2 regions of the Paenibacillus praedii genome follow, and region 2 is predicted to be linked to the other one. Evidence: riboswitches for the same ligand, from Rfam matches in the RefSeq annotation. Region 2 holds a riboswitch; the other holds the start of a gene.
The links. A riboswitch is a leader RNA that binds a small molecule or an ion and turns the genes downstream of it on or off. The one in region 2 is predicted to bind cyclic di-AMP.

Region 1: linked by a shared signal. The riboswitch ahead of ACO9K6_RS00570 (APC family permease) and the one ahead of ACO9K6_RS18795 (C40 family peptidase) in region 2 are both predicted to bind cyclic di-AMP.

Annotation. Positions count from the first base shown of each region.
Region 1 covers NZ_JBMWAM010000001.1:114,657-119,085, reverse strand. The annotation lists gene ACO9K6_RS00570 (APC family permease) at 89-1,915, opposite strand; cyclic di-AMP (ydaO/yuaA leader) riboswitch at 2,045-2,212, opposite strand; gene ACO9K6_RS00565 (YebC/PmpR family DNA-binding transcriptional regulator) at 2,441-3,160, shown strand; gene ACO9K6_RS00560 (hypothetical protein) at 3,713-4,054, opposite strand.
Region 2 covers NZ_JBMWAM010000026.1:29,457-33,885, reverse strand. The annotation lists gene ACO9K6_RS18805 (M1 family metallopeptidase) at 1-769, shown strand, start outside; gene ACO9K6_RS18800 (hypothetical protein) at 797-1,618, shown strand; cyclic di-AMP (ydaO/yuaA leader) riboswitch at 1,992-2,142, shown strand; gene ACO9K6_RS18795 (C40 family peptidase) at 2,146-2,625, shown strand; gene ACO9K6_RS18790 (cryptochrome/photolyase family protein) at 2,792-4,138, shown strand; gene ACO9K6_RS18785 (MFS transporter) at 4,163-4,429, opposite strand, start outside.

The sequences.
Region 1 (4,429 bases), on a different contig from region 2:
TATGATTGTCAGCGACAATAAAGCGCTGTTGTCATTCGCTGCTGTCACAAAGCTTAGGATAGACGACCCTGTCTCTGCATTCCATTTTCTATTTCTTTAAATGATACGGAACGGTGGTTACAATTACATTTTTACGGTACAGCAGGTGGGCACGAATCATTAAACTTGTTTGGTTGTGCAAAATGTTGTGCCAGCCTTTCTTGGGAATGAATTGTGGGATAATCACCGTGACCTGATAGTTTGATTCACTCGCTTTTCTCTGCACAGTATCAATAAACTTGCTTAATGGCTGAATGATACTTCTGTATGGTGTATGCAGCGATACCAGTCTTACATCTGGCCTCCAATTTCTCCACTTTTCTTCAAGCCTTGCTTCATCATCTCTTTCAAAAGGGATATGGACGGCAATAATCTGTGCTGCCGCCAAGGACTGGGCATAGTTTATGGAGTTCTCCACCACATACGTGATACCTGCTACCGGCACAATAATTACATTTCCCTCGATCTGAATAGCAGGCTCACACGTTGTCAGTCTTAGCTGCTCGCTCACTGCTTCATAATGCTTTTTAATCCGATGAAAGGCAAAAATAATAAGCGGTAGAAATATGAAGACCGGCCAAACCTGGGCGAATTTTGTTAAAAAGAACATGATCGTAACAATAAAGCTAATAAGAGCGCCTGTTGTGTTAATTATTAGCTTTGAAATCCATCCCGGCGGCTTTTGCCGGATCCATTTCAGCATCATTCCTGTTTGGGACAGGGTGAAGGGAATAAATACTCCGACAGCATATAACGGGATTAAATGCTCGGTTTGTGCTTTAAAAACAATAATTAAGATGATGGATAAAATGCCAAGTATGATAATGCCATTGGAATAGCCGAGTCTGTCTCCTCTAACCGTAAACATTCTTGGTATGAACTTATCTTTGGCGAGATTTACGGCTAGCAAAGGGAAAGCTGAATAGCCAGTATTAGCGGCAAGTATAAGAATTAATGCGGTCGTTCCTTGCACGAAGAAGTACATAAAATTACGGCCAAAGGTTTGTTCGGCGATTTGTGAGACCACGGTTACATCGGCTTTAGGCGTTATTCCGTAATAATAGGCTAAAAATACAATTCCCGAAAATAACAGCGCAAGCAGGGCACCCATTGCAATTAACGTTTTAGAGGCATTATTCGGTGCCGGATTTCTAAAGTTTGGAATTGCATTTGAAATAGCCTCAACTCCTGTTAATGCGGAGCTTCCCGAAGCAAAAGCTCTTAGGAGCAGAAATAAGCTAATACCCGCCACTGGCGTACCGATAGTCGTGTGTAAATCGTGTGAAACATGACCCGTTATCAAATTATAAATGCTTGTTCCGATTAATAGGAATAACGCTAAAACAAATAAATATACCGGATAGGCTAATATCGAAGCGGATTCCGTTATACCGCGCAGGTTCAAGATAGTAATGAATACGACAAACACAATGGCAATGATTACCGTATGCGCATGCAAACTTGGAAAAGCCGAGGTTATGGCGTCTGTTCCGGCGGAAACACTTACTGCTACGGTTAAAATATAGTCAACCAACAAGGAGCCCCCGGCTATTAACCCAGGGTATTTGCCTAGATTTTCTTTTGATACCACATAAGCGCCTCCGCCATGCGGATAGGCAAAGATAATTTGCCGGTATGATAAAATAAGGGCTAATAATAAAACCAATACGCCTGCCGCAATTGGTATGGAGTACCAAAATGCTGCAGCGCCTACTGTGATTAACACTAACAGAATCTGTTCCGGACCGTATGCAACGGAAGACAAAGCATCCGATGAAAGGATGGCGAGCGCCTTTGTTTTATTTAGTTTTTGCTCCCCGAGTTCTGTGGACTTTAAAGGTCGACCGATTAATAATCGTTTTAATAAAGTTAACATTTTGATCACCGCCATGAATTGATTCTTAATTTAAGTATGCTCTGCTGCTTATGAATCCATTTTTCTGTTTTTTTCCACGAAAAAAAACGCAGAGGAATCCCCCCGCGGCCATAATCGAACCGAAGTTGTTTCACCTCTCTAACAACGCTTACGAGGTTAGCTGACGGATTCGGGCGTTTAGAGTCGCCCTACAGCGTCGCTATCTTTCAGCGTCACTGATTCACCCCATGCGGCGAATTATGCTTCGTCGCGCTTGGTTCCCCCGATTTCCACTTGGAAATTCAGCGAGTGTTGTTATTTAACTTAATGGATTTATCATATTCCTCAAATTATATTGTGTAAAAGATCATATTCATTCAAAAACAGTCGAATAGGCAAGGTTTCACTCATGAATGCGGATACAATTTATTGGCTCGTTAGCGCATCATCATTTTAAGCCTAATATTCTATTTTAACTCGTCCAAAACGAAAGAAAATCGGTTATAATAAAAAAATGTAAAGTAAAAACAAGAAAGTGGGATCAGCATGGGTCGTAAATGGAACAATATTAAGGAAAAAAAAGCATCAAAAGACAAAAATACGAGTCGTATTTATGCAAAATTCGGCCTCGAGATTTATGTCGCAGCAAAGAAGGGTGAGCCTGATCCAGAATCTAATCGCGCCCTTAAAGTTGTACTGGAGCGGGCAAAAACGTACAATGTGCCTAAAGCAATCATTGACCGTGCTATCGAAAAGGCAAAAGGCAGCTCGGATGAACAATATGTGGAGTTACGATATGAAGGCTTTGGACCGAACGGCTCCATGGTCATTGTAGATACATTGACAAATAACGTGAACCGTACAGCTTCAACTGTCCGTTCTGCATTTAATAAAAACGGCGGAAGTATGGGAGTTAGCGGATCGGTAGCTTATATGTTTGATTCCACGGCAGTCTTTGCATTAGAGGGTAAAACACTAGATGAAGTTATTGAGATCATGTTGGAAGCGGATGTAGACGTGCGTGATGTTTTAGAGGAAGAGGAATCCATATTGGTATATGCTGAGCCTGATCAATTCCATGCTGTGCAGGAAGCATTTAAAAATAACGGGATTACTGAATTTACAGTTGCAGAATTAACGATGCTTGCACAAAATGACGTGAACCTTCCGGAAGACGCACAAGCACAATTTGATAAATTGATCGATGCGCTAGAAGACCTAGAGGATGTTCAGCAGGTATATCATAATGTCGGATTTGAAGATTAAACTGAATTCTTGTATATATAAATAGATGAGCAGCAGTGGATTCCGAACAGTGGATCCTCTATATTTTATTTATCGACAGTAACATAGTGATTTGGAGCGGATATACTGATTTTGAATATGCAAGACAGGCTCTCAGCCTTAATGTGACCGATTATTTGGTAAAGCCAGTAAGATAGTGATTAGATAGATTAATTATTAATAAGGTTAATTATTGGAATCGTAAATAAAGAAGCTATCCTTAAAAACCGGAACCTGTGATCGTATGCAGGTGTTCCGGTTTTTTTCAACTGAACAGTCAGTTGACGAACCTCCCGCGGAACGGAGTCTTTTATGAGGAGGGAGAATTACACGCGCAGATGGTCTGCTCTCCAACGCGTCACCTCTCCCTTATGTTTAGATGCAACTGTATTAAAAGCTGTTACATTTCAGGGGTTGAATATACCATTTTTTTCAAGGGGAAGTCAATAAAATTCAGAATGCTGATTTAAGGTAAACACAAAAAAGACCCTCTTGGGCCTTTTTGTGTTTCTAGGGACGTTACATCTTGAAAAGCTAATTTTTCCGTGGATTTATTCTATGGAGGTTTCTTTTCCCTGTTAATTTTCGTTTTGCATTCCTATTTTTATTGGTTATGTTCATTACGGTTGCTTTGGGACCTATGAAAGTACTGATCATTTTGAACGCAGGACGCACCTGTTGATAAATACCAAACATTTTTTGGATCTTTCCAATCATGGACATTATTCCGTCGATTCCACCAAATCGGTCAAAAACTGAGAACATAGTTGTGGAGACTGGTCGAGACTCGGATTCAACTGACTGATCAATATCATTTGAGTGTTCTCCTTCAGCAAATGAAAACGCATGGAGATTCACTCTTTTTCTTCTTCCCACTTATACTCACTTCCTTTGCCCAGGATTTGCTTGATGATTGTACTAATAAGATATGCTAATGATTTCTTCTCGGTATAGTTCATTAACTACATACACCAATATGTACTCTTTACCTTATATGACGGATATGGCGAATTTGGTTGAGTCCTTTTTGTAACGAGTGGTTTGTTCTCAGAATATGATGGTTAGAATAATGACCGTAAACCGCACTGTGATATTGTGTTTGATCCTTCCTTGCACCAAATCGCGATCCAGGAGGGTGAAATATGGGGAGGGGGGACTGCATGTCTTCCATTAAAAACAAAGGAAAACCAACAATCGGAACCACTAAAAAAAAAGTTCAAACGATACATCTTTACTAGATTATTTTAAAGG
Region 2 (4,429 bases):
TTGGTATGGCATGGTCGCCTCCAACGAATTCGAGGAAGCATGGCTTGATGAAGGCTTCACCTCTTATGCGGAGGATAAAGTCATGGAGGCTGCCTACGGCATCGAAGCTAATCTCCGCGTGGAAGCAAGCTATATGACTGATCCCGCACCACTCAAGCAGCCTTCCTGGGCCTATAAGAGCCACTCGCAATATGCCGAGAATGTATACATGAGAGCGAAGCTCGTCCTCATTGGCATCGAGAATCAGGTTGGAGAGCGAACGATGCAGAAAATTTTGAGAACTTATTTTCAGAAATATAGGTTTAAGCACCCTTCTACGGCAGATTTCCAACGGGTGGTTGAACAGGTCACGAAGACAAAATGGCATGACTACTTCAGTCAGTATGTCTATGATGATCAAATGGCGGACTTCTCTATCGCGTCCATTCAGGTGAGGCCGGTAACGCTGGAGGGGACGGACATGTACGAATCTGTCGTACTGGTTAAGCGGCATGGCGGAGTCAATGGCGAGATTCCGATTGTCATGCAGTTTACGGACGGCAAGAAGGTGTCGATGCTTTGGAACGCGGAGCAATCCCATATGCATTATAAGCTGGTGCATACTGCGCCGCTCGACTGGGCAGTCGTCGATCCTAACCACACCAACGTGCTGGACAATAAAATAATCAATAACTATATGCAAGCCCAACTGCCGGAAGAGAGCCGCACAAGATGGAGCCTTGGCGTTGTCAAGCTGATTGAAGGGCTGCTCGGGTCGCTGAGCTGGTAAGTAATAGCGTTCAAGGGGCGATAATCGATGAAGATTCATATGAAGCAAGGCTGGTGGCTGACAGGCAAGCATTTTCACCTTGTGATTTTATTATTTATTTATCAGCTCGCCTGGGGGTTTTTCTTATATCGTTTTATTGATTCGGTCATTTCTCCGCTGCTGCGGCGGTTTCCGAGCAAGTATCCGTCTGAATCAGCTGTACAGCTTTTCATGACGGAGGCACAGATTCATCTGTTTAAGACGGATCTCATTACGCCATACCTTTGGATGCTTGGCGGCTTATTCGCTGCTCGAATGCTGCTGACGCCGCTTTTTAATGCAGGTCTACTGTATTCCATGCATCACCAGATGAGGGATGGAGCCAGCACCCGTTTCCTCGAGGGCATTCGCAAAGCCTGGAAGCCGGTCATGCTGCTCTACTGGCTGGAATCGGTGCTTGTGCTGGCCCCCGCCTGGTGGCTGCTGCCCCGCGCGCTCGACTCCTTGCTTGCCAGCGGCTCCGTCCCGGAGCTGCTGCAAGCGGTACTGCCGGGAGCGGCGCTTTGGGCGCTTTGGGGCACGGTACTGCACCTGCTGTTCCTGGCGATGCAATTCGGCGCGACATCAGGTCAAGGGATACTTCCCTCCCTGTGGCATGCAGTAAGAAATTTTCTGGCATTTGCCGCAATTTCACTGCTCATGTGGGCCATTAGCGCAGTTCTTGGACTTGTCGTATCCAGTGTATCTATGATCTGGGCCGGCTTGCTCGCGCTTATTCTGCATCAAGGCTATCATCTCGTGCGAACGCTGATGAAGGTGTGGACGATTGCGGCTCAATTCGATTGCTTGCAGACGAAACGTATTTCTTAGATTGTAAATAACCTCTCATGCCACGGAAAAAAAGTGGTAGGGGAGGTTTTTTGCCTGTATTTTCGGATATTTCAAATCATGAGATTTTTTTAATCTTTTGGCTCCGAAATGGCATAATTCCGCTTGCTTTAGGCCATTGGACTAGTCTGCGCAGCTTCACTGCAGCAGGACAAATCGGCATATTTCACGAAGGCTTTACATAATTAATGAAATTAAGTCGCGCGATATCATCAAAAAGCAGGATTGCCATTTGTTTTATTCCAGAAATGATGCTTAAAAGAAGCCATATTAGTCTAAAGGTTACATGAGAATTATTAGAATTACCCAGTAGAGGGAGGAGTTTAATGAAATAAATCGAATAATTCACGAGTACATCTCATAACTGCCTAATTTCCTAACGGGAAACGGGGGAACCACTTTGGGTGAATTGATTCTGACGTCTGAATTGCTCAGCGTAGGAGGAATCATAGGGGACCTTCAACCGAACCCCACAGCTAACCTCGTCGGCATTGGAAGGAGCTCCACCATTGAAAAAGGTTACCGCATTGCTCCTTGGTATCGTGCTTATGCTTGCTTTTCAAGCGGGAAGCGCATTCGCAGATTCCAAGCTGAACGGATATACCAATGCTGTTATTGGTAGTCCGTACAAAATGGGAGGAAACTCAACGAAGGGCTTCGATTGCTCCGGCTTTACGACATATGTATTCAATAAAATGGGCATCGAGCTTCCGCGTACCTCCTCTTCACAAGCAAAAGAAGGAACGAAGGTCGCTAAGGCTGACCTGCTTCCGGGAGATCTTGTGTTCTTCGACACGATCGGCGGCAATAACGGCGCCATTTCTCATGTCAGCATCTATATTGGAGACGGCATAATTGCGCACGCATCCTCCAGCAGAGGCGTTGTAACAGACAAAATCGACTCCTCTTATTACGAGAAACGTTTTGTAACCGCGCGCCGCGTCCTTGACTCGGAAGGCTTCGAGAAGTATGCTGCTGAAACAAAATAGAGTAATCTAAGCGCCCCTCCGAGGCGAGGGATGTAAGGATAAACTCGCCCAGCAAAGCCGCAGCTGTTTGTCCATTTACGACAAACCGCATGCGGCTTTGCTGTTTTTATTCTGTCTTCAATGAAACAGCGTTTTTTGCTGCGGTATAGGAAAGGAGCAGGACCAGATGTATTTGTTTATTCACCGCAAGGATTTGCGTACCTCCGATTTGCGCGCATTTGATTATTTACAAAAGAGGGATACAGAAGGTATCCATTTGTTTATTTTAGATCCGACCTTCACGGTTGACGGCCGTCTTACCAGCCACAGCGGACGCAACTTTGTGAACCAAGCCGCCGCCCTGCTTCAAAGCTATTCAAATGCCGGCAAAGAGCTTCATGTGCTGCATGGCGACCCCTCACGAATCATCGAGGCGCTTCTGCAGGTCCATCCCATTGACGAGGTCATCGTTCATGCGGATTACACGCCATACTCGCGGAGCCGGGATGAGCGGCTTCAGCAAACGGCCATCAGACTAGGGCGACGCTGGTTGTCACTTCAAGATGCGCCGCTGGCTGATCTTGAGGCTTTCCCCGCATTCGCCCGGCGATCGGAGCCGTATAAAGTGTTCACGCCGTTCTATCGCATGTGGAGCAGCTATATGCTGCAATGCTATAGTCCAATGAGTATGGCCACAATCCATGACCTGAAAACCATGGGGGAGATAAGCAGTGCCGTTGCTGCCGAGTTTGCCTTGCCTGAGCCCATCGCTAGTGCGCTGGGCGGTACAGCCGGTTTAAGCGGATCAGAAAAACCGGAAGCTAGGCTTGAGCGCTTTGTCCGCGAGAGGCTTGCCGGCTATGCGGATTGCCGCGATGCCTATGCGGAGGAGCATACGAGCGGGCTCGCACGCTACTTGAATACAGGGGCAATCTCGGCTCGTCAAGCCTACGAAGCAACGCAGGGACTGCCGGGCTCGGAGTCTTGGCTGCGGCAGCTGGCATGGCGCGATTTTTATTTGTACCAGGCGATGTATCATGAGGACTACTTCCGCTATGAGCAGCTAGCAGACCTTTCCCCGTTAACAGACGAGCACTTCGAAGCGTGGGCGGCCGGCGCAACCGGCATTCCGATTATCGATGCGGCCATGACACAGCTGAATCGGACAGGCGAGCTGCCAAATCGGCTGCGAATGGTGACCGCTATGTTTTTGACAAAAAACCTGCTCTGTCCATTCACGCTTGGCGAACAGTATTTCCGCCTTCACTTAAGCGACTACGATAACACGTTGAATCGCGGAGGCTGGCTGTGGTGCTCCTCGCTTGGCTATGATGCCGCTCCTTATTTCCGAATTATGAATCCGGCGACGCAGTCGCAGACGCATGATCCAGACGGAAGCTACATCAGACACTGGCTGCCGCATCTCGCACATATGCCGGGCAAGAGCATTCACCAGCCGCTCAGCAGCGCCATCGTTGATCTAAAGGCTTCTCGCGCACGAGCGATCGACATGTACAAAACGATAATGAAATAACGGCCATTATCCCGCTATACATCCTTATGCTTCGGCAAGCGCATCGCTCCGCTCCTGTATTTGACTGCGCTTTCTGCCGAGCACGAGCATGACGGCTAATAGAAGCAGCATAAGCAGCACGAGTGCGCTAATATACCACAAGGTTGCCTGCACTTGAAACCGATCCATGAACCAGCCTGTCAGTCGAGGGAATATGGCGCCGCCAAGGCCGCCAAAGGCGACAAGCAGGCTTGTCGTGCGCTCCGTCATCCCTGGAATAAGCACGTTCGCATAGACGAGCGCGATACCGAA